DNA from 3 places in the Methylobacterium sp. A54F genome. Region 1 is predicted to be linked to each of the others. Evidence: riboswitches for the same ligand, from Rfam matches in the RefSeq annotation. Region 1 holds a riboswitch; each other region holds the start of a gene.
The links. A riboswitch is a leader RNA that binds a small molecule or an ion and turns the genes downstream of it on or off. The one in region 1 is predicted to bind cobalamin.

Region 1 (7,717 bases):
AACCCGGTCGGGTTCTGGTAGCGCTGGTCGAACAGGTTATCGATGCGCGCGAACAGCGTCGTCGTCTCCGACACGGCGTAGCTGGCCGAGAGATTGACCAGCGTGAAGCCCGGGTTCTTCAGGCGCGGAACGGAAAAATCGCGATTCCCGTCGACGAAGGAGCCGATGGAGATCAGCGTGCCGGTGAGCGTCAGGTTCGGCAGGGGCGTCCAGATGCCGGTGAGGCTGACCTTGTGGCGGGGACGCCGGAGCAGCTCCTGGTTGGCGACCTCGTCCTTCGTCACCGTGTTGGTGTAGTCGACCCGGGCGCTGAGGGTGTCGGTGAGCTTGAGCGAGACGAAGCTCTCCGCGCCGTAGGCGACCGCCCGGCCGACATTCACGCTGGTCGAGAAGGTCGGGAAGAAGGCCGTCTGGATCAGGTTGCGGAAGTCGGTCTCGAAATAGGTCGCGCCGACGAGCACCCGGTCGCCGAGCGGCTGCTCGAGGCCGGCATCGAAGCCGAAGCTCTCCTCGGGGCGCAGGTTCGGGTTCCCGAAGAAGCGGAAGTCCGGGAAGTCCTGGTAGAGCTGGCTCAGGGTCGGCGGCTTGAAGCCGGTGCCGACGCTGCCCTTCAGGCGCGTGTCGGTGCCCGGAAGGATGTAGCTCGGCGCGACCCGGAAGGTGGTGGCGCCCCCGAACTGGTCGTTCGCGTCGTGCCGGATGTTGGCCACGAGGAAGGCGCGGTCGGTGAGGGCGGACTGGAATTCGGCGAAGCCGCCGGTGTTGCCGTTCCGGCGGTTCAGCCCGGTCGTATCGATGCGCTCGTCCTCGCGTTGCGCCCCGAACAGCAGCAGGTTGCCCGGCGCGAGCTGCACGTCGCCGCGGTAGTCGAAGCGGGTGCGCTCGCCGAAGGAGGTCGTCGGCGTGGGCGGCGACAAGGGATCGAGGGGGCCGGCGCTCAGGCGGTCGAAGCTGGCGTAGTTCGCCCCGAACACGTTGTGGAAACCCGGCACCGGCGTCCATTCGGCCTCGCCGCGCATGAGGAGCTGCTGCTGGTCCGCGAGATTGCGGTACGGAGTCGGCAGGAAGGGGAAGCCGGCATCCGCCTGGTCGAGATAGGCGCTGTCGGAGAAGCGCAGCACGTAGTTCAGGCGGAACGTGTCGGTGAGTTGCGCGCCGAGCTTGGTCGAGACGGTCTTGATGTCCGTGAAGGCGGTCCGGAGCGGGACGCCGGCCGGCAGGAGTTCGAAGGGCGTCACCGGCAGCGCGGCCTGGCGCAGGTGCTGGACGCTGACCGAGTAGTCGAAGATGCCGTCCGAGCCGGAGATGCGGCCGCCCTGGTTGGCGGTGCCGTAGGAGCCGCCCTCGGCGAAGGCGGTGGCCCGGGCCGGGCCCTCGCCGCGCTTGGTCACGAAGGAGATCACGCCGCCGATGGCGTCCGCGCCGTAGAGGCCGCTCTGGGGCCCGCGCAACACCTCGATGCGCGAGAGGTCCTCGGTCAGGAGCTGGCTGAAGTCGAAGGCGCGGTTCGGGGTCGAGGGATCGTTGACGTCGATGCCGTCGATCTGGACCTTCACGTGGTTCGAGTTGGTGCCACGGATGAAGACCGAGGTCTGGCCGCCCGCGCCGCCGGTTCGGACCACGTTGAGGCCGGGCACCTGCTGCAGGGCGTCCGGCACCGTGCGGACCTGCTGGGCCTGGATGAGGTCGGAGGTCAGCACGGTGACGCTGGAGCCCGTCTGGCTGACCGGCGTCGGCACGCCGGTGGCCGAGACCGAGATCTCGGACAGCGAGACGGCGGCCTGCGCGCCGCGCGGCACGTCCGCGAAGGGCGCGGCGACCTGCTGGGCATGGGCCAGGGGCGTGGCGAGCAGGGCCGGGCCGGCGCAGGACAGCGCCAGCACGCTCCGGAGAGCGGAACGAAGGGGATGGGACACGGGAGGCGGGCCTCGGGCGACGGCAGTGGCACGTCACCGCGAACGAGGCCTCGGCGATCCGCCTCCTCGCAGGAATGGCGGTGCTTCGACACCCGCCAGGACACCCCGCCCGACGCGTTTCGCGTGTGACCACGACTGACGGCAGGTCTCCTGGCTCGCGGGTCGCTGCCCTCTCACCGTCTTCCCGGGCGAGGCTGCCCAGTGACATGGTGGCGGAAGGCTCGCCGCTCACAGTTGCGGGGGCAGCCGCGGCATCGGGCTTGCGCCCTCACCGCGTTCCCTTTTGATCCCCGAGGGGAACCGTCACGGGCATCCTAGCAAGCTTCCGACCGCAGTCCGTCGCGGCCGGGCAACACACGACGACAACCTGCGCTCGACATCCGGGCGGCGATGGTCCGACGCATGAACAGGGCCCGGCAGACGAAGGATCTCCCTGGTCGCCGGAACAGGATCGGACAGACCCGAAGTCGGGCGCGTCAGGTGGCGTAGCCGCGCTCGGCAGGTTGACTCCCGTACCGGCAGGACCGATGAGGGATACCGTCAAGGTTCTCACGGTCCCGTGATCGTGAGCTAAGAGGGAATCCGGTGAGCCCGCGAGGGCGAGACCGGAGCTGCCCCCGCAACTGTGAGCGGCGAACCGCTGCCGAGAACGACCACTGGTGCCCTGCACCGGGAAGGTCAGGCAGAGGTGACGACCCGCGAGCCAGGAGACCTGCCTTGGCGATGGTTTTCGTTTCTCGGGCGGGGTGTCCGAAGGGAACGCATGGCCGTGGCAGGCGCCGACCGCCCGCTCCCGCGCACGCGTGCCTGGAACTGCCCTTGTCCGGTCAGGGGCTCGCGCGATGCCGCACAGGTCAGGTTTCACGCACGCGGGATCATCCCGATTCGGTGGCCGATTCGCTGGCAGGACAGGCCGTGCCGCCGCATCCGGCCCCAGCCGAGAACGGACGCGGTCGTGCGCGGTCGCCCTGGCAACGCTCCTCGCCGTCGGCCTCGATCCCGTCGCCGCCTCCGCGCAACTGGCCGCCGACGCGAACCAGGAGGTGCGGTTGGACGAGCTCACGGTCCAGGGGAACGGCGGGCCGCGCCTCGCCGTGGACGGCTATCTCGCGAAGCAGAGCGTCAGCGCGACCCGCACGGATACCCCCTTGCGCGAGGTTCCTCAGACCGTCGTCGTCGTCCCGAACCAGGTGCTCGAAGACGCCGCCGCGACCCGGATCGACACCGCCCTCGATCTCGCCGGCGTCGGGCGGGCCAACAACTTCGCGGGCCTCGGGCTCTCGGAGTTCACCATCCGCGGCTTCGCCACGGGCGAGTACTATCGCAACGGCTTCCCGATCAACCGCGGCTACCCGAATTCGCCGGACATCGCCTCGATCGAGCGCATCGAGGTGCTGAAGGGCCCGTCCGCCTTCCTCTACGGCCGGGGCGACCCGGGCGGCACCTTTAACATCGTCTCGAAGCAGCCGCTGGCCGAGCGCTCCTTCGCCATCGGCACGCAGTACGGCAGCTTCAACACGAAGCGCAGCACCTTCGACGCGACGGGCGCCGTCAGCGCGGACGGAACGGTGCTGGCCCGCGTCACCGGCGCGGTCGAGGACAACGGCAGCTTTCGCGACTTCGTGAGCAGCGACCGCTACTACCTCGCCCCCGCCATCGCCTGGCGCCCCACGGTGGACACCACGATCACGCTCGAAGGCGAGCTGATCAGCGCCGGGCAGATCTTCGACCGCGGCATCGTGCCGTTCCGCGGCAACGTCCTGGCCGTGCCGCGCTCCCGCTACATCGGCGAACCCGGCCTCGCGCCGTTCCGCAACGACAATGCGCTCGGCCAGTTGCGCATCGAGCACCGGTTCGATCCCGACTGGGTGCTGACCGCCGGCACGCAGGTGCTGGGCGGCAACATCGCGGGCGACGCCGTGCAGACGGTCGGCGTCCTCGGCGACGGGCGCACCCTCCGGCGCACCCTCGACCACCGGGAACTCACGTGGTCGGACGTGGACGTGCAGGTCAACCTCGCGGGCAAGTTCGAGACCGGCCCGTTCCGGCACACCCTGCTGCTGGGGCTCGAATACGACAGCTATCGCTACCGGGAGGTGATCACGCGCTCGAACTCGACCACCAACCCGTTCTTCCTCGACCTGCTCAACCCCCGCTACGGCCAGGCCCTGCCGCCGCTCACCGTGCCGGGCAGCAACCTCCTGGAGAACACGCAGAGCTACGCGGGCTACGTGCAGGACCAGATCGACATCACGCCGCGCCTGCACGCCCTGCTCGGGGTGCGCGTCGAGGATATCGGCCTGATCTCGACCTCCTACATCAACAACACCACGACGCGCCTCCAGGGCACGGCCGCGACGCCGCGCTTCGGGCTCGTCTACGACCTGCTCGACTGGGTCTCCGTCTACGGGAACTATTCGCGCTCGTTCCGGCCGAACAGCGGCACCGACCGCAACTTCCGGCCCTTCGCCTTCCAGGAAGGCGAGGGCTACGAGGTCGGTGCGAAGGTCGACCTGCTCGACGGTCGTCTCAGCGCCACCGCCGCCCTGTTCGAGATCACCCGCACGAACGTCCTCACGGCAGATCCGGTGGATCAGAACTTCAGCGTCGCGGCGGGCGAGATCCGCAGCCGCGGCTTCGACCTGAGCGTCGCGGGCTTCCTCGCACCGGGCTGGCGGGTCATCGGGACCTACACCCACGTCGATGCCGCCGTGACCCGCGACAACACCATCCCGATCGGCTCGCGCGTCGCGAACATCCCCGAGAACGCCCTCGCGTTCCAGAGCGTCTACGAGTTCCAGTGCGGTGAACTGAGGGGCCTCGGCCTCGGCGGCGGCGTAACCTTCGTCGGCCGCCGCGCGGCGGGCACGGCGGTCTCGACCTTCGACCTGCCGCAATACGCGACCGTCAACCTGATCTCCTACTACCGGATCACGCCGGACGTGCGGGTCTACCTGAACGTCGATAACCTCTTCGACGAGGTCTACTACGACCGCGGCTTCAGCAACCGCTACGCGACGCCCGGCGCGCCGCGCCTGATCACCGGCGGCGTCGCCGCCCGCTTCTGATGCCCGCCCCCGGAGCCCCGATCCGCATGACGCTCGTGCCCCGGCGACGCCGCGCCGTCCTCCGCGGCCTGCTTCGCCTCGCCGGCCTCCTCGCACTCGCCACCGCTCCCGCGGCCGCCGAGGATCGGAGCGGGCCCGAGCGTGCGCTCACCGTCGTCGGCCCCTGGGAGGTCGGCGGCCTCGATCCCGCGAGCAACGGGCACGCCTTCACCCGCCTGCAGGTCGCCGAGACCCTGGTCGGCGTCGATGCGGCGGGCGCCCCGGCGCCCGGCCTCGCCACCGGATGGGCGGTCGCGCCGGACGGCCTCACCTGGCGCTTTCCCGTGCGTTCGGGCGTCAGATTCCACGACGGCTCGCCCCTGACCGCGGAGGTCGCCGCCGAGAGCCTGCGGCGCGCCCGGGCGAATGTCGGTCCGCTCTCGCGCGTCCCCATTGCGGCGATCTCGGCCGAGGAGGAGGCCGTCGTCGTCGTGCTGCAGCGGCCCTTCGCGCTGCTGCCGGCCTTCCTGGCGAACCACACCACGATCATCCTGGCGCCGGCCTCCTACGACCCGGGCGGGCGGGTCGTCCGGGTCGTCGGCACCGGCCCCTACCGTGCCGCCACGGTCGCCCCGCCGCTGCGGATTGAGCTGGAGCGCTTCGACGGATGGTGGGGTGGACGACCCGCCATCGCGCGGGCGCGCTACCTCGCCGTCGGGCAGGGCGAGACCCGCGCCCTGATGGCCGAGAGCGGCGAGGCCGATGTCGTGGTCTCGATCCTTCCGATCTCGCTCGCGCGGCTTCGCCGCTCCACGAAGCTCGCGGTGCAGACGGTCACCCCGCCCCGGACCCGGCTCCTGAAGCTGAACGCCGGCTCGCCGCTCTTCTCCGACCCGCGCACCCGACGCGCGCTGAGCCTCGCCCTCGACCGTGCCGGCCTCGCCAGGGTCTTGCTGCGCAATCCCGGCCTCGGGGCCGACCAGCTCTTCCCGCCCGCCGTCTCGGGCTGGCATGCCGAGGGGCTGCCGCCGCTGACCCGCGACCTCGCGCAGGCGCGTCTCCTCCTGGCGCAGGCCGGCTGGCGGCCGGGACCGGACGGCGTCCTGGAGCGGGACGGCCGACGCTTCGCGGCCACCCTGCGGACCTACTCCGCCTGGCCCGAGCTGCCGCCCCTGGCGGCGGCCATCCAGGCCCAGGCCCGCGAGGTCGGCATCGACCTCGCCGTCTCGATCGGCAACACCTCGGACATCCCGGCCCGCCACCGCGACGGCAGCCTGGATCTCGGCCTGGTCTCCCGCAGCTTCGCCATGATCCCGGATCCGCTGGGCACGATGCTCCAGGATTTCGGGCCGGACGGTGGCGACTGGGGCGCAATGAACTGGGCGAGCCCGGAGACGGCCTCCCTTCTCGACCGGCTCGCCGTCCTCGCCGGTCCGGCCGAGCGCGAACCGCTGCAGCGCAGGCTGGCGGAGATCCTGCAGGCCGAGCTGCCGGTCATCCCGGTGACCTGGGCCGAGCTGGCCGTGGTCGCCAACCGGCGCGTGGCCGGCGTGCGCGCCGACCCCCTGGAACGGAGCTACGGGCTCGCCGAGATGCGCTGGGACACGCCATGACGCGCCTCCTCCTCGGGCGGCTGGTCCAGGCCGCGCTCGTCGCGCTCGTCGTCGGCGGCCTGTGCTTCGCCCTCGTCCGTGTCCTGCCCGGCGACGCGGCCTTCCGCATCGCCGCCGACCGGTACGGCCCGGACGCGCTCACCGGCCAGGCCGCGGAGGCCGTCCGGCAGGAACTCGGCCTCGACCGCCCCTGGCCGGAGCTCTTGCTGCGCTGGTTCGGCGCGCTCGCCCAGGGGCACCTCGGCAACTCCCTGGTCAGCGGCGAGCCGGTCTCGGAGGAACTCGCGAGCCAGCTCGGGCCCAGCCTGTGGCTCGCCGCCTGCGCCCTCGCTCTGTCCCTGCTGATCGGCCTGCCGCTCGGGCTCGTGAGCGGCCTGCGGGCCGGATCGGGCCTCGACCGGCTCGCGCTGATCGGCGCCGTGGCTTTGCGGGCGCTGCCGCCCTTCGTCCTCGGCCTCGTGCTGATGCTGGTCTTCAGCATCAGGCTCGAATGGCTGCCGCCCGCCGGCTACGGCACCTGGCGCGAGATGGCGCTGCCGAGCCTGACCCTGGCGCTCGGTCTCGCCGCCGTGTCGAGCCGGGTGGCCCGCGACGCCGTCGCCGAGGTCGGGGCCACGACCTACTACCGCTTCGCCCGGCTCAAGGGCCTGCCCGAGCGCGTGGTCTTGCTTCGGCACGGGCTGCGCAATGCCGCCATCCCCGTCGTCACCTACCTGGGCCTCCAGGCGGTCTACCTCATCGAGGGCGTCGTCGTGGTCGAGTCGCTGTTCGCCTATCCGGGCATCGGCCACGCGCTGGTGCACGCCGTCATCGCCCGCGACGTGCCGATGGTCCAGGGCGCCGCCCTCGTCATGGGCCTGATGTTCGTGGTCCTGAACCTCGGGGTCGACCTGCTCTGCCGGCTCCTCGACCCGCGCCTGGGGGCCACCCGATGATGCTTCCGATGCAGGGCCTCTCCGGGACGGCGCTGCCGCGTCCGGACGCCTGGCCTGTCTCGCGCCGTATCGGCCTCGGGCTCCTCGCCCTGCTCGCGGCCTTCGCGCTCCTCGGCCCGGTCCTTGTCAGCGCCGATCCCGCCCGTCAGGATCTGTCCGCGAGCCTGGCACCGATGGGCGGCGACTTCCTGCTCGGGGCCGACCAT
Region 2 (7,717 bases), on a different contig from region 1:
AGGCCGAGGAGCGGGCGCTCATCGCGGAGGCGACGGAGGTCATCGCCCGCGCGGAGGGCCGCGCGCCCGCGGGCTGGCTCGGCCCCTGGATCTCCCAGTCGCGGGTGACGCCGGACCTGCTGGCCGAGGCCGGCTACCGCTACCTCCTCGACTGGGCCCACGACGACCAGCCGGTCTGGTTCGCCACCCGCGGCGGCGGGCGCATCCTCTCGGTGCCCTACCCGCAGGAGCTGAACGACATCCCGGCCATCGTCGCCCGCAAGGATTCCGCCACCGACTTCGCGGACATGATCGTCGACGCCTTCGACGAGATGCTGGCGCAGGCGCAGGCGGCCCCCCTGGTGATGGGCATCGCGCTGCACCCCTACATCGTCGGCCAGCCCCACCGCCTGCGTCCCCTGCGCCGGGCGCTCGCGCACGTCGCGGCCCGGCGCGAGGCGGTCTGGCTCACCACGGCCGGCGCCATCGCCGACCACGCGATCGCGCTGCCGCCGGGCCTCGTCTCCGACTGACGGAGGGGCGCCGGGCGTTCGGAATGCGCTAAAGGATCGGAAAAGCCGATCCGCGCCCCCGGAGGGACCGCCCATGACCGATGCCCTCGATGCCTTCCGCGATCTCCTGGGCGCCGGCGGCGTGCTGACCGCGCCCGGGGAGGTCGCGCCCTACATCCACGACCAGCGCGCGCTCATGGTGGGCGAGACCCCGGCGGTCCTGCGGCCCCGCTCGGTGGAGGCCGTGCAGGGGCTGGTGCGGCTCGCCCGCGCCCACGGCTTCGGCCTCGTGCCGCAGGGGGGCAACACCGGCTACGTCGGCGGGGCGACGCCCGAGCCCGGGCGCCGGCAGCTCGTGGTGAGCCTGGAGCGGATGACGCGCATCCGCGCCGTCGATCCCCTCGGCTTCACCCTCTCGTGCGACGCGGGCGTCATCCTCGCCGAGGCGCAGGGCGCGGCGGCCGCGCAGGGCTGCCTCCTGCCCCTCAGCCTCGGCGCGGAGGGGAGCTGCCGCCTCGGCGGCAATGTCGGGACCAACGCGGGCGGCCTTCAGGTCCTGCGCTACGGCATGACCCGCGACCTCGTGCTCGGCCTCGAGGTGGTGCTGCCGGACGGCAGCCTGTTCTCGGACATGGGCGCCCTGCGCAAGAACAACGTCGGCACCGACCCGAAGCAGCTCTTCGTCGGCGCCGAGGGGACCCTCGGCATCGTCACCGGCGTGGTGCTGAAGCTGTGGCCGGCGCAAGGCCACCGGGCCACCGCCTGGATGCAGCTCGCCGCCGGCGCGCCGATCCCGGAGGTCGCCGCGATCGTGCGCCGGGAGACCTCGGACCTCGCCTCCACCTTCGAGCTGATCTCCGCCTCCTCCCTCGCCCTCGTGGCGGAGATGCGCGGCAGCGCGATCGGCCTCACGGCCGGCCCCGGCGGCGCGGTGCTCCTGGAGCTGTCCGCCTCCTCGGCGCGCATCCCCCTCGACGACCTCCTGACCGGGACCCTGGAGGCCCTGATGGAGGCGGGCCACGTCGAGGATGCGGTGCTGGCCCAGTCCGAGCGCCAGCGCCGGGAGATGTGGACGATCCGCGAGACCATTCCCGAGGGCGAGAAGCATGCCGGCGGCTCGGTGAAGCACGACATCGCGGTGCCGGTCTCGGCCGTGTCGGCCTACCTGGCGCGCGGCGCCGAGATCCTAGCGCGCGCGGAGCCCGGGCTGCGCCTGTCGTTCTACGGGCACGTCGGCGACGGCAACATCCACTACAACCTCGTGGTGCCGCCCGGGGAGGACCGGCTCGCCTTCACCCGCCGCATCGAGGCCGGCCTCGCCCACGAGCTCTACGGGGCGGCGATCGCGCTGGGCGGCAGCTTCAGCGCCGAGTACGGCATCGGCCGCTTCAAGCGCGACCTGCTCGTGCGCTACACCGACGAGGCTCGGCGCGCGCTGATGGGCGCGGTCAAGCGCGGCATCGACCCCGACGGCGTGATGAACGCCGGGGCGATGCTGTAGGGGGGCGCCCCGCGGCCTCAGGCCTGCGGCAGGTCCGGCGTGATGCCCAGCGCGGCGAGGCCCTCGTCGAGGAGGTCGCCGGCATCCGGGGTGCCGAGGATCTCGCGCATCGCGCCCTCGCCGGCCGCCTCGCGCTCGCGGGCGAAGCGCACCGCATCCGACCATTCCTCCGGCTCCATGTCGCCGCGGCCGACGTAGAGGAGCGCCAGCAGGCTGGCGCGCTCGTCGTCGTTGAGGCCGCCGATCATGCTGCGCAGCTCGCTCTCGGTCGCGTCGTCGGTGCCGCCGACGAGGACGTCGGTGGCGCCGTCGTCGATGGGGTTCGAGCCGGAATCCGGGTCCGTCGGGCCCTCCTTCACGTCGATCGCCCGCACGCGGAGGATGATCTCGGTGACCTTGTCGACGGCGATGTCCATGAACGGCTCCTGATACGGTGCTTGAGCACCGACAACACCCGAGGGGCCGGACGGTTCGGTGGGCAGCCGGCCCCCGCGCAGGCGCGCAGAGCCCGACACCTTTGCGGATCGGTGCGCGGGCGCTAACTGCCACGGCGTGTCCGTCCGTTCCCCCCTCCCCCCGCCCGTCCCGCCCGCCCCGGCACCCTGGCCCTGCGCCTCGGCGGGCCGGCGCTCCTCGCCGCGGCGCTGCTGACGCCGGACCTGCCGGTCTCGGCCCGGGCGCAATCGGGCGAGGGCACGACGCCGGCCTGCTACCTGACGGGCGGCGGCGCCCTCGAGATCTGCCGCGACGGGACCGAGGCCGAGGGCGTGTTCTTCACGCCCCGCCCCTGCGAGTTCGCCCGCACCGTGCAGCTCCTGCGGCTCGGCAGCGCGCAGCCGCCCGGCCCGATCCAGGTGATCTACCAGGGCGAGGCGCCGATCGCGGCCCCGCGCGGCCGGCGCCAGGCGGAGGATTGCCCCCCGCGCCGGGCGACCGACCCCGGCGACGGCGGCGCCGTGCGGACCGCGCGGCTGCCCGAGCAGCTCTCCGTGACGATGCCGCCGAGCGCGCCCCGGCTCTGGGAGGCGGAGCGCACCCCGCCCCAGGCCGCCGGCCGTCAGGCGGCCCGCACGCGCCGGGGCCGCAAGGAGCCGCCGCCTGCGCCGCCCGAGCCGCAGGCCGAGGGCGTGGCGCCCCGCAACCCGATCGCGGTGGCGGGCCGCGACTGGGCGGGCGACCCCTACACCTACGTCTTCCTGCTCGCGGTGGCGGGGGGCGACACCGGCAACCGGCGCGTGCAGATCCTCGCCCGGACCTACGACTTCGAGCATTACGAGATCCGCAGCCGGGGCGCGGAGGGCTACGGCATCGCCTGGGCCCCCTTCGGCGAGGCGCCCGACGCGGAGGACGACCGGCGCCGGCGCAAGGGCCGCGAGAGCAAGGCGCCCGAGAACCCGAGCCCGACCGCCGTGCTCGACGAGGCCGGGCGCCCCCTCATCGGCAACTGCCCCGGGGCGGCGGGCGCCACGCAAGGCCTCTCAGGGTCGATCAGCGTCGTCGACCAGACCTACCACTACTTCTACACCGACGTGATGCCGGAGGATTGCAACGAGGCGCCCCTCAAGCAGCGCACGGCGCTCTACCTGCGCACCAGCCGCGACCTCTCGGCCGAGCGGGTCTGGTCGCTGCCCCGGACCATCGCCGAGCCGCTGCCGCCCGGCATCTTCGTGCGGGTGGGCAAGGCCAAGGGCATGGACCGCTGGGTCGTGTCCTACACCTGCAACCGCCCCGCCAACGCGCCGGGCGGCCCCATCTCGGACCTCTGCCTGCAATACACCACCGACCTGTCGGTGGGCGCGATCGCGGGGCTCACCTGGTACGCCGAGCCCCGGGCGGCGATGCGCTCGCCGACCTATCTCGGCCTGCGCGCTGGCGGCGACGGCGGCGGCCGCTACGGCCGGGCGGCGCATTACTGGATGACCGACCGCTACGGCAACCTCGACACGCCGGGCCTGTACTCGGTGAAGGCCGGCTTCCTGACCTGGCTCGACCGCACGGCGCCCCGCGTCGACGGCACGACCATCTCGAACCTCTACGGCCGCCCGATCTACTGGGCGACCTGGAGCGTGCGCCCCGTGGGGAGCCGCTGAACGGCTCCGACCGTGGCCCGTCTGCCGCGCTCCCCCGGGATTCGCGCCGGGCGCCGCGCCCCGCGTTGACCGCGCCGCGCCCGGCGGCCTAGCCTCCGTCCCGACGGTTCCCGTGAGGGATCAATAGGGAATGCGGTGAGGGGGCGACCCCGATTCCGCGGCTGCCCCCGCAACTGTGAGCGGCGAGCCCCCATCAGCACGTCACTGGGCTTGCGCCTGGGAAGACGATGAGGGGCCGCGACCCGCGAGCCAGGAGACCTGCCGTCAGCCGTGGTCACACGCGATGCGCGCCGGGCGGGGTGTCCTGGCGGGTGCCGAGCCGTCCGCACGCCGCGGCAGCCCGGCCTCGTTCGCGGTGACGTGCCACAGCCGTTGCCCGAGGTCCCCCCGCGTGTCACCCCCTGCCCGACGACGCCTCGCCCTGCTCGCCTGCGCGGCCGGCCTCTCCGCGCCTGCCGCCGCGCAGCCCGCGGCCGAGGCCACCCTCTCCGAGATCTCGGTGACCACCGAGACCGCCGCCCCGGCGACTGCGCCTGCGGGCGGCCTCCCGGCGGCCAGCGCCGGCTACGTCGGCGGCGTCTCCGGGATCGGCGGCGCCCTGCGGACGGTGGAGGCCGCGAGCGCGGGCGTCGTCACGGGCGCCGAGGTCAACAGCCGGCCGGTGACGCGCCCCGGCGAGGTGCTGGAGGCGGTGCCCGGCCTCATCGTCACGCAGCACTCCGGCGAGGGGAAGGCCAACCAGTTCTTCCTGCGCGGGTTCAACCTCGACCACGGCACCGACCTCGCGATCAGCGTCGACGGCATGCCCGTCAACATGCGCACGAACGCCCATGCCCAGGGCTATGCCGACATCAACTTCCTGATCCCCGAGCTCGTCGGCGCGGTGGAGTTCCACAAGGGGCCCTACTTCGTCCGCGACGGCGACTTCGCCTCCGCGGGCTCCGTGCGGATCGACTACCTCGACACGCTGGCCCGGAACGTGGCGCTCACCACGCTCGGCTCCTTCGGCTACAAGCGGGCGCTCTCGATGGCCTCGATGCCGCTCGGCGCCGGCACCCTGCTGGTCGCCGGCGAGGCGCAGACCTACGACGGCCCCTGGGCCGTGCCGGATCGCCTGGCCAAGCTCAACGGCGTCGTCCGCTACAGCCAGGGCACGGCGGCCGACGGCTTCTCGCTCACCGGTATGGCCTACTGGGCCAAGTGGAACGCGACGAACCAGATCCCCGAGCGCGCGGTCGCGGAGGGCATCCTCGGCCGCTACGGCACCCTCGACCCAACGGATGGTGGCAACACCGGGCGCTTCTCCCTCTCGGGCCGCTGGAGCCAGTCGGATGCGGGCGGGATCACCCGGGCGAGCGCCTACGTGATCCGCTACGACATGAACCTCTGGAACAACTTCACGTATTTCCTGAACGACCCCGTCAACGGCGACCAGTTCCGCCAGCGGGACAACCGGGTGCTCGGCGGGGGCGAGGTCTCCCGCACCGTCCTGGGCAGCCTGTTCGGCCTGCCCATGGAGAACGAGATCGGCTTCCAGACCCGCACCGACGACATCCGCGTCGGCCTGTTCAACACCGCCGCGCGTCAGTACCGCTCGACCGTCCTCGACGACCGGGTGCTCGAGGCGAGCGCGGCCTTCTACTACGAGAACCGGCTGCGCTGGACCGACTGGCTGCGCACCAGCGTCGGCTTCCGCGCGGACGCCTACTACGCCGACGTCCGCTCCGACACGCCGGCCAATTCGGGCCGGGCCCGCGACGGCATCGTCAACCCGAAGCTTGGGCTCGTCCTGGGGCCCTGGTTCGACACCGAATTCTACGTGAACTACGGCGGCGGCTTCCACTCGAACGACGTGCGCGGCGTCGTGGCCACCGTCGACCCGGCGAGCCCGCTCTTCAACATCGCCCGCTCGCCCTTCCTGGTGCCCTCGACGGGCTACGAGGTCGGCATCCGCAACCGCAGCATCGCGGGGCTCGAGACCGCCGTCGCGCTGTTCCGGCTCGACTTCGCCTCCGAGAACCTGTTCCAGGGCGACACCGGCACCACCGAGCCGAGCCGCCCGACCCGCCGCTTCGGCGTCGAGTGGACGAACCGCTACGCGGTGACGCCCTGGCTGCGGCTCGAAGGCGACCTGACGATCACCAACGCCCGCTTCTCGGACTACGACCCCGCGGGCAACCGGGTGCCGGATGCGCCGACCACCATCGCCTCGGCCGGCGTCACCTTCGGGGAAGGCCTCGGCTGGTTCGGCAGCCTGCGCTTCCGCTACTTCGGGCCGCGCCCCCTGATCGAGGACAACACGGTGCGCTCGCGCCCCACCGCCCTCGTGAACGGGCGCGTCGGCTACAATTTCGAGAACGGGGTCAGCCTGTCCCTCGACGTGCTGAACCTGACGAACGCCAAGGCCGACCAGATCACCTACTTCTACGCGTCCCGCCTGCCCGGCGAGCCCGCGGAGGGCGTGGCGGACCGGCACTTCCACCCCGTCGAGCCGACCGCCGTGCGGCTGACGCTCGCCGGCCGGTTCTGAGCCGCGGGGCAGCGCCGCGTTCAGGGCTCCGAACCCGGGTCAACGAGGCCCGAGGCTCAGCGGGACGCCTTGTGACCAGCACGGCGTCATCCCGGGGCGCCGCAGGCGAGCCCGGGATCCAGACCCGCCGACGCCGCCTCGTCCTGCCGCCTCGGCGGGTCTGGATTCCGGGCTCCGCTGCGCGGTCCCGGAATGACGGCGGGGGCGGACCGGGGCGGCGGTGGCCCGGCGTCGAGCCGAACCCGGAGCCCCGGTGCCGACTTCTGCCGACTTGGCAGCCCTCCTCCGAGCCTGTACCCCGCGCCACGAAGGAGAGCGATCGATGCGGCTCGTGGTGGTCGGCGCCGACGGGCGCATGGGGCGGATGCTGATCCGCGCGGTGGTCGAGAACGGCTGCACGCTGGCGGGCGCCATCGAGCGCGAGGGCTCGCCCGCCCTCGGGCAGGATGCCGGGACGCTCGCGGGGATCGCCCCCCTGGGCGTTGCCGTCACCGACGATCCGCTGCCCGTCTTCGCCGCGGCCGAGGGCGTCCTCGACTTCACGACGCCGGCCGCCACCGTGTTCTTCGCCGAGCTCGCCGCGCAGGCCCGCATCGTCCACGTCGTCGGCACCACGGGCCTGTCCGAGGACGACCTCGCCCGGCTCCGGGCCGCGGCCTTCCACGCCCGCATCGTGCGCTCGGGCAACATGTCGCTGGGCGTGAACCTGCTCGCGAGCCTCGTGCAGAAGGTGGCCGCGGCGCTCGGCGAGGAGTTCGACATCGAGATCGTCGAGATGCACCACCGCATGAAGGTCGATGCGCCCTCCGGCACCGCGCTGCTCCTCGGCGAGGCGGCGGCGGAGGGGCGCGGGGTAAGCCTGCCCGAGGTGCGCGTCTCCACCCGCGACGGCCATACCGGGGCGCGCCGGCCCGGCGACATCGGCTTCGCGACGCTGCGGGGCGGCAGCGTCGTCGGCGACCACAGCGTGGTCTTCGCGGGGCCGGGCGAGCGCATCACCCTCGCGCACCACGCCGAGGATCGCGGGATCTTCGCCCGCGGTGCCGTCAAGGCCGCCCAATGGGCGCATCCCAGGCCCCCCGGCCTCTACGGTATGACAGACGTG
Region 3 (7,717 bases), on a different contig from region 1:
TTTTTTCAACAAAGAACGATTGCATCTCTCGCTCTTTGACTAATAGATAAGCAACAACTAAAGGGGCGGTAACGCCTGATATAGTAATGATGGTTCCAAGAATGTCGCTAATAGCGGCGGCTGACCGAAGTCGCGCAAGGCCAGCCGTCTTTCCAGTGGTGGAATCCACTGGCAAGTTATAGATCATCACACCACAAGCTAATACAGCAGCGGCAAATGTGATGAGGAGGCAGACAAGGAAACGGCCCCCAGGTCTGCTGAGGGCCGATATTTTCTCAGACATTCAGCCTATTTATAAGGCGAAAATCTCGAGTTCAAGCTTTAATTGCAACGGGAGAGGTGGAACATCTTTCCCAGCAGGCATCGAACATCCGGGCACCGGAGCTACCTAGCTCTGGGTCACCAAACACCACAGTGGCTTTTCGCGAGCTCGCATCACTTTCGATCCGGATATGCCGCTCGTCCGTAACACAGATATGGGATGGCATTTTAGAATATCCGGTGAATCGAACCTTTATCCGACCGCTCGCAACCTGCTCTTGCAGGTAGAACAGCGCTGACTCTGCATCGTTCAGAGCATCGACCTTGTCTACAATGACACAAATATCCGCTGATGGCGCCCTGTTCAGAAAACCAATTATCTTTTCTGGTAGCCAAACTTCTGCGCTGAGCTTATCGGAGTACGCATACAAGCCTTGCTGGGCATAGTCCAACATTGTGGAGATCACCACTTTGGCGTGCTCAGTACCTACATTCGTGAACACTCGTGGAACCGCCTCATTACCAGAGGACATAGTTTCACGCATCACCTGCTCGACGAGCTTACGGTAGTCGTCTAGCGTCATGTTATCCATCCGACCCTCCCTAAGCTTGACCGTTGAGCGGTTAGCGACGAACTAATATCCACAGATTTTTTCGTAGCTGCGCGTCCGAAAGGCCGCTTTCCTGATGTCAACCCCTTCCATGATGAGCGAGATGGTGTCTGAATCACCCGCCGCCCATCGTCACAATTAGCAATAGCGGGTCGGGAGTCGAAGTTCAAAACAAGTTAATTCCAACATGTAGTATAGCGACTGCGCCTTGATACGACATATTGTGTGTCAAGAGGACTTATCCACAGATTCGAAAAATATTTTGCAGCGGCGATATATCGCACCCTGATCTCAATCGCGCCTGTGCGGTCCGTAGCAGGCTCCGCGGCGCATCTGGGGTGGCGCCCGTCTGACAGACCAGCAATGATAGCCGACGCGGCTTCATTTTCGCGACTCATACGTTGATGTTAACCATCACCGACGATGGCATTTGGTGCATTTGCTCCATAAGGCTGAGTCGACGCCCGCCCAGGATCGCTACCCCCGGGCGAGCGCGAGCAGGTGGTCGCAATCGACGTGCGCCTCGATGTGGCGGGCGAGGCCGTCGAGCGCCGCCTCGACCCCGGCCTCGTAGGCGAGGTCGCTGCCCGCGGCGCCGAGGCGGGCGAGCCAGGCGGCGCGCTGGCGGTCGTCGGCGAACAGGCCGTGCGCGTAGGTGCCGGCGACGCGCCCGTCCGCCGAGACGGCCCCGTCCGTGCGCCCATCCGCGAGGCGGATCAGGGGGCGGGCGGCATCGGGGCCGGTCGTCTCGCCGATGTGCATCTCGTAGCCCGAGAAGGGCACGCCGTCCGCCAGGCTGGTTCCGGTCACCGCCTCCAGGCGCTTCTCCGGCGTCATGACGGTCTCGACGTCGAGGAGGCCGAGGCCCGGCACGGTGCGGGGCGTTCCCTCGATGCCGTGCGGGTCGCTCAGGGTCCGCCCGAGCATCTGGTAGCCGCCGCAGAGGCCGAGCACCCGCCCGCCCCGGCGCAGGTGGGCGGCGAGGTCGATGTCCCAGCCCTCCGCCCGGAAGGCATCGAGGTCGTCGAGGGTGGTCTTCGAGCCCGGCAGCAGCACCAGGGCGGCATCGCCCGGAAGCGGCGTTCCGGGGCGCACCAGCACCACGGCGAGGCCGGGCTCGGCCCGCAGGGGGTCGAGGTCGTCGAAGTTGGCGATCCGCGGCAGCACCGGCACGGCGATCGTCTTCGCCGCGGCCCCACCCGGCTCCGAGCCCGCGAGCCCGAGGACGTCCTCGGCCGGCAGGCGGGCCGCCCCGGGAAAGTGCGGCACGAGGCCGAGGCTCGCCCAGCCGGTCCGGGCCGCGATCAGCGCCATGCCGTCGGCGAACAGGCTCGGGTCGCCGCGGAAGCGGTTGACGATGAAGCCACGGATCATTGCGGCGTCTTCCGGGTCGATCACGGCCTTGGTGCCGACGAGGCTCGCGATGACGCCGCCGCGGTCGATGTCGCCGACGAGCACCACGGGCGTTCCGGTCGCGCGGGCGAAGCCCATGTTGGCGATGTCGCCCCGGCGCAGGTTCACCTCGGAGGCCGAGCCCGCCCCCTCCACCAGCACGAGGTCGGCCTCGGCGCGCAGCCGCGAGAAGCTGTCGAGCACGGCGTCGAGGAGGCGCGGCTTCCAGGCCTGGTAGTCGCGGGCCTTCACGGTTGCGACCATGCGGCCCTGGACGACGACCTGGCTGCCCACCTCGCTCTGGGGCTTGAGCAGGACCGGGTTCATGTGGACGGACGGCGCCACCCCGGCCGCCCGCGCCTGCAGCGCCTGCGCCCGCCCGATCTCCCCGCCATCCGCCGTGACGGCGGCGTTGTTCGACATGTTCTGCGGCTTGAACGGCCGCACCCGCAGGCCGCGCCGCGCGAAGGCCCGGGCGAGCCCCGCGACGATCAGCGACTTGCCGACATCCGAGCCGGTGCCCTGGATCATCAGGGCGTGGGTCGTGCGGCTTCCGCCCGGCACCGGACCGCTCAAAACTCGATCCCCTCCTGCGCCTTCACGCCCGCCGCGAAGTGGTGCTTCACGCTCCCCATCTCGGTGACGAGGTCGGCGGCCTCGATCAGGGCCGGCTTGGCGTTGCGGCCCGTCACGACGACGTGCAGGTCCGGCCGGCGGGCCCGCAGGGTCGCCACCACCGCGTCGAGATCGAGGTAGTCGTAGCGTAGCGCGATGTTCATCTCGTCGAGGACGAGGAGGCGGATCGTCGGGTCGGCCATCAGCGCCACCGCGGTCTCCCAGGCGTTGACGGCGGCGGCGATGTCGCGGGCCTTGTCCTGCGTCTCCCAGGTGAAGCCCTCTCCCAGGGTGTGCCAGGAGACCTGGTCGCCGAAGGCCTTCAGGGCGTGCTTCTCGCCGGTGTCCCAGGCGCCCTTGATGAACTGCACGATGCCGACCCGCCAGCCGCGGCCGAGCGCCCGCACCGCGAGGCCGAGGGCCGCCGTGGTCTTGCCCTTGCCCGGGCCGGTGTTGACGATGAGGAGGCCCTTCTCGATGGTCTTCGAGGCGACCTCCGCGTCCTGCACCGCCTTGCGCTTCTCCATCTTCTCCCGATGGCGGGCGAGGTCGTCGGTCATGGGCTCTCCTCGGGCGAGGGTTTCACGGTCAGCGGCAGGCCGGCCACGGTGAGGACGACCCGGTCGGCTTCCGCGGCGAGGCGCTGGTGCAGGCGCCCGGCCGCGTCGCGGAAGCGGCGCGCCAGCGCGTTCTCGGGCACGATGCCGAGGCCGACCTCGTTCGAGACGAGCACGACCGGCCCCCGCGCGACCCGGCAGGCCGCACAGAGCGCCTCGGTCTCGGCCGGAACGTCGCCCTCGGCGAGCATCACGTTGGTGAGCCAGAGGGTGAGGCAATCGACCAGCACGGGGCCCGGGGCGGCGGCGAGCGCCCCCGCGAGGTCGCGCGGCACGTCCCGGGTCTCCCAGCCGGCGCGGCGCCGCTCCCGGTGGAGGCGGACGCGCTCGGCCATCTCGTCGTCCCAGATCTCGGCGGTGGCGAGGTAGAGCCAGGGCGCGGGCGCGCGCTCGATCAGGGCCTCCGCGTACGCGCTCTTGCCCGAGCGCGCGCCGCCGAGCACCAGGGTCAACCGGGGAGGAGCCTGCCGCATGGCGCCTCCTTCGCCCGAAGCCGCGCCGAGGTCAAAGCGCGCGGGCGGGTTTTGCGGGCCCGGCGCGGGATTCTCGTCCGGATTCGGAATTCAATTGGCCGGGGCGCGTTGTGCCGGGCCCGGCCGTGCGTTAGAACACGCGACCGACGGTGCCCCGGCGACGGGGTGAAAAGGGAATGCGGTGAGGAGGCGACTCCGATTCCGCGGCTGCCCCCGCAACTGTAAGCGGCGAGTTCCTGCCATCAGCCACCGGCCAACCCGGGAAGGCGGCAGGCGCGACGAACCGCGAGCCAGGAGACCTGCCGTCCCCCGAACGTGACCCTCGAACGCCGCCGGTGGGGCGGCCGGAGACCGCAGTGCCCATGTCGACCAGCACCCAGACCCTCGTCCAGTCCGGCTCCCGCGCCAACGAGGGCTTCGCCGCGATCGCGGTCGCCGCCTTCCTGGGCCTCGGCCTCGTGTTCATGGCGGGCTTCGCCCCGGCCGCCGCGCTCCACAACGCGGCCCACGACTTCCGGCACACGCAGAACTTCCCCTGCCACTGACGCCGCACCGTCAGCCCGCACGTCAGCCCAAAAGACCGTCATGCTCATCCGGCTCCTGTCGGCGGCGCTCGCCGCCGGCTTCCTCGCGGCCGTCGTCGCGACGGGCCTCCAGATCGGCCTCACCTCGCCGCTAATCATCGCGGCCGAGCGCTACGAGGCGCCCGCCGAGGCCCACGCGGCCCTCGCGGCGCCCGCCCGCCTGGTCGTGCCCGTCCACGCGGAGGCCCACGGCGACGGGCACGGCGCCCCGCCCGCGTGGCAGCCCGGCCCGGGCCTGCCCCGCATGATCTTCACCGGCCTCGCGACCCTCGTCGGCGGCGTCGGCTACGCGCTGCTCCTCGGCGCCGTGATGCTCGCCTGCAGGCGGGAGCCGACCCCTGAGCGGGCGCTGGGCTTCGCGGTGGCGGGCTTCCTCGCGGTCGCGCTCGCCCCGGCGCTGGGCCTGCCGCCGGAACTGCCCGGCAGCGAGGCGGCGCCGCTCGCCGTGCGGCAGGCCTGGTGGGTGATGACCGCCGCCGCCACCGCCATGGGGCTCTACCTCATCGCGATCCGGCGCTCCGCCGTCGCCATCGCGGGCGGCCTCGTCCTGATCGCGGCGCCCCACGTCGCGGGCGCGCCGGAGGTGGCCGCGACGCCCACCGCCCTGCCGGCCGGCCTCGCCGCGCAGTTCGCGGCGCGCTCGCTCGCCGTGAGCTTCGTGTTCTGGGCGGCGATCGGGCTCGCCTTCGGCTGGACCTGGCAGGTCTTCGGCCGCGGGGCCGCATCCCGTGGCTGAGGCGCCGTCCCCACCGATGGTCCTCTACGTCTGCACCACCTGCCGGGCGGAGGGGGACGACGAGGGCCCCCGCGCGGGGGCGCGCCTCCTCGCGGCGCTCGAAGCCGCCCAGGCCGCGGCGCCGGTGGACGGGGTGCGGATTGAGCCCGTCGCGTGCCTCTCCGTCTGCAAGCGGCCCTGCACGGTCGCGGTGGCGAGCGCCGACCGCTGGACCTACGTCTACGGCGACCTCGACGCCGAGGCCTCCGCCCGCACCATCCTCGACGGCCTCCGGCTCTACGGCGAGACGGCGGACGGCCTCGTCCCCTGGCGGGCGCGGCCCGAGGCGTTCCGCAAGGGCGTGATCGCCCGCATCCCCCCGTTCCCGCCGAGCGCGGCGTGAGGCCCCGATGAGCATCGTCCAGAAGATCCCCTGCACCATCGTCACCGGCTTCCTCGGGGCCGGCAAGACGACCCTCGTGCGCCACGTGATGGAGCGGGCGCAGGGCCGGCGCCTCGCCATCCTGGTCAACGAGTTCGGTGATGTCGGCTTCGACGGCTCCTTCCTGGCCGCCTGCGGCGTCGAGGGCTGCACCGAGGACGCGATCGTCGAACTGCCGAACGGCTGCATCTGCTGCACCGTCGCGGACGACTTCGTGCCGGCGCTGAACCAGCTCCTCGGCCGCGCCGAGCCCCCCGAGCACATCCTGATCGAGACCTCCGGCCTCGCCCTGCCCAAGCCCCTGGTGCAGGCCTTCCAGTGGCCCGAGATCCGCTCCCGCGTCACCGTCGACGGCGTCGTGGCGGTGGTGGACGGCCCGGCGGTGGCCTCCGGCGCCTTCGCGGAGGATCCGGCGGCGCTCGCCGCGCAGCGCGCCGGCGACCGGAGCGTGGACCACGACAACCCCCTCGAGGAGGTGTTCGAGGATCAGCTCCTCTGCGCCGACCTCGTGGTGCTCAACAAGGCCGACCTCCTGGAGGCGGGCGAGCGCGAGCGGGTGCGCGCGGAGGTGGAGCGTCAGCTGCCCCGCGCCGTGAAGGTGATCGAGACCGCCCACGGCGAGATCGACCCGCGGGTGATGCTGGGCCTCGGCGCGGCGGCCGAGGACGACCTCGACGCCCGCCCCTCCCACCACGGCGACGGGGAGGACCACGACCACGACGACTTCGAGACCGTGGCGCTGCCGGTGCGCCCGGCGGGTACCCCGGGGGACCTCGCGGCCCGCGTCGCGAAGGCCGCCGAGACGCCGGGCGTCCTGCGCATCAAGGGGTTCGCGGAGGTCGAGGGCAAGCCGATGCGCCTCGTCGTGCAGGGCGTCGGCGCCCGCATCGCGCATCATTTCGACCGGCCCTGGCGCGCGGGCGAGACGCGCGACGGCCGCCTGGTGGTGATCGGCCTCAAGGGCTTCGACCGCGACGCCGTCGCGGCGGCGCTCGCCGGGTAGCGGGCGCCGGGCTACACTGCCGGCCGAGAGGAACCCGGGACATGCTGGAGCGCAGCCCGCAACCGATGAGCGTCGCCGCGTTCTTCGCCTGGCAGGAGCGCCAGGCGGACCGCTACGAACTCGTGGGCGGCGTGCCGGTGCGTCTGATGGCGGGCGCCCGAAACGTCCACGACGACATCGTGGTCAATCTCGTGGCGGCCCTGCACGTCCGCCTGCGCGGCAGCGGCTGCCGGCCCTTCACGGGGAATGGAAGCCTTGAGACGCTGCCCGGCCAGATCCGCCGCCCGGATGTCGGCGTGGATTGCGGCCCGCGCGACCCGAATGCGCTCAAGGCCGCGGAGCCCCGCATCGTCGTGGAGGTGCTGTCGCCGAGCACCCGCGATTTCGACGCCTTCGAGAAGTTCGCCGAGTACCGGGCCGTCGACAGTCTCGCGGCGATCCTTCTGGTGGAACCGAACGCCGCCGAAGTGCGGCTGTGGACCCGCGCGCCCGACCGGAGCTGGCAGGCCGCGCGCATCGCCGGCCTCGACGCGGTGCTGCCGCTCGATACCCTCGGCCTCACCCTGCCCCTCGCCGAGATCTACGACGGCGTGACCTTCCCGGCACGGCCGCGGCTCGTCCAGCCGGACGAGTCCGCCGACCCGGCGGCCTGACGCCATGCACCTGATCCGCATCGACACGGTCTCCCTCGACGAGGGCGAGGCGGCCGTCGACCTGGGCCAGGAGCCCGGCGACCTCGTGATCCTCTCCTTCACGGATTCCGACCTGTTCGGGGTCGCGGCCGCGCACGCGGCCGAGCCGGGCCTGCCGAGCCTGCGCCTCGCCAAGCTCGCCCGGCTGCGCCACCCGATGTCCGTCGATCTCTACGTCGACCGCGTGATCGCCCGCGCGCGGGCCGTCGTGGTGCGCTGCCTCGGCGGGCTCGACTACTGGCGCTACGGCATCGAGCGGGCGGCGGCCGCCGCGCGGGCGAACGGCGTGCACCTCGCGGTGCTGCCCGGCGA

Region 2: it holds a riboswitch for cobalamin, as region 1 does, so the genes downstream of both, ACLBXP_RS01705 (TonB-dependent receptor) here and ACLBXP_RS06925 (TonB-dependent siderophore receptor) in region 1, are expected to answer to the same signal.
Region 3: it holds a riboswitch for cobalamin, as region 1 does, so the genes downstream of both, ACLBXP_RS03495 (CbtB domain-containing protein) here and ACLBXP_RS06925 (TonB-dependent siderophore receptor) in region 1, are expected to answer to the same signal.

Annotation. Positions count from the first base shown of each region.
Region 1 is NZ_JBKFBF010000003.1:132,982-140,698, forward strand. It holds gene ACLBXP_RS06920 (TonB-dependent receptor plug domain-containing protein) at 1-1,916, opposite strand, end outside; cobalamin riboswitch at 2,040-2,236, opposite strand; cobalamin riboswitch at 2,443-2,650, shown strand; gene ACLBXP_RS06925 (TonB-dependent siderophore receptor) at 2,759-4,984, shown strand; gene ACLBXP_RS06930 (ABC transporter substrate-binding protein) at 5,011-6,576, shown strand; gene ACLBXP_RS06935 (ABC transporter permease) at 6,573-7,511, shown strand; gene ACLBXP_RS06940 (ABC transporter permease) at 7,511-7,717, shown strand, end outside.
Region 2 is NZ_JBKFBF010000001.1:343,377-351,093, reverse strand. It holds gene ACLBXP_RS01725 (polysaccharide deacetylase family protein) at 1-512, shown strand, start outside; gene ACLBXP_RS01720 (FAD-binding oxidoreductase) at 586-1,992, shown strand; gene ACLBXP_RS01715 (DUF3775 domain-containing protein) at 2,010-2,408, opposite strand; gene ACLBXP_RS01710 (hypothetical protein) at 2,760-4,082, shown strand; cobalamin riboswitch at 4,170-4,362, shown strand; gene ACLBXP_RS01705 (TonB-dependent receptor) at 4,474-6,612, shown strand; gene dapB (4-hydroxy-tetrahydrodipicolinate reductase) at 6,935-7,717, shown strand, end outside.
Region 3 is NZ_JBKFBF010000001.1:690,034-697,750, reverse strand. It holds gene ACLBXP_RS03520 (hypothetical protein) at 1-283, opposite strand, end outside; gene ACLBXP_RS03515 (hypothetical protein) at 315-854, opposite strand; gene ACLBXP_RS03510 (cobyric acid synthase) at 1,350-2,795, opposite strand; gene cobO (cob(I)yrinic acid a,c-diamide adenosyltransferase) at 2,837-3,439, opposite strand; gene cobU (bifunctional adenosylcobinamide kinase/adenosylcobinamide-phosphate guanylyltransferase) at 3,436-3,969, opposite strand; cobalamin riboswitch at 4,100-4,290, shown strand; gene ACLBXP_RS03495 (CbtB domain-containing protein) at 4,332-4,514, shown strand; gene ACLBXP_RS03490 (CbtA family protein) at 4,555-5,289, shown strand; gene ACLBXP_RS03485 (DUF1636 family protein) at 5,306-5,671, shown strand; gene cobW (cobalamin biosynthesis protein CobW) at 5,679-6,713, shown strand; gene ACLBXP_RS03475 (Uma2 family endonuclease) at 6,755-7,366, shown strand; gene cobN (cobaltochelatase subunit CobN) at 7,371-7,717, shown strand, end outside.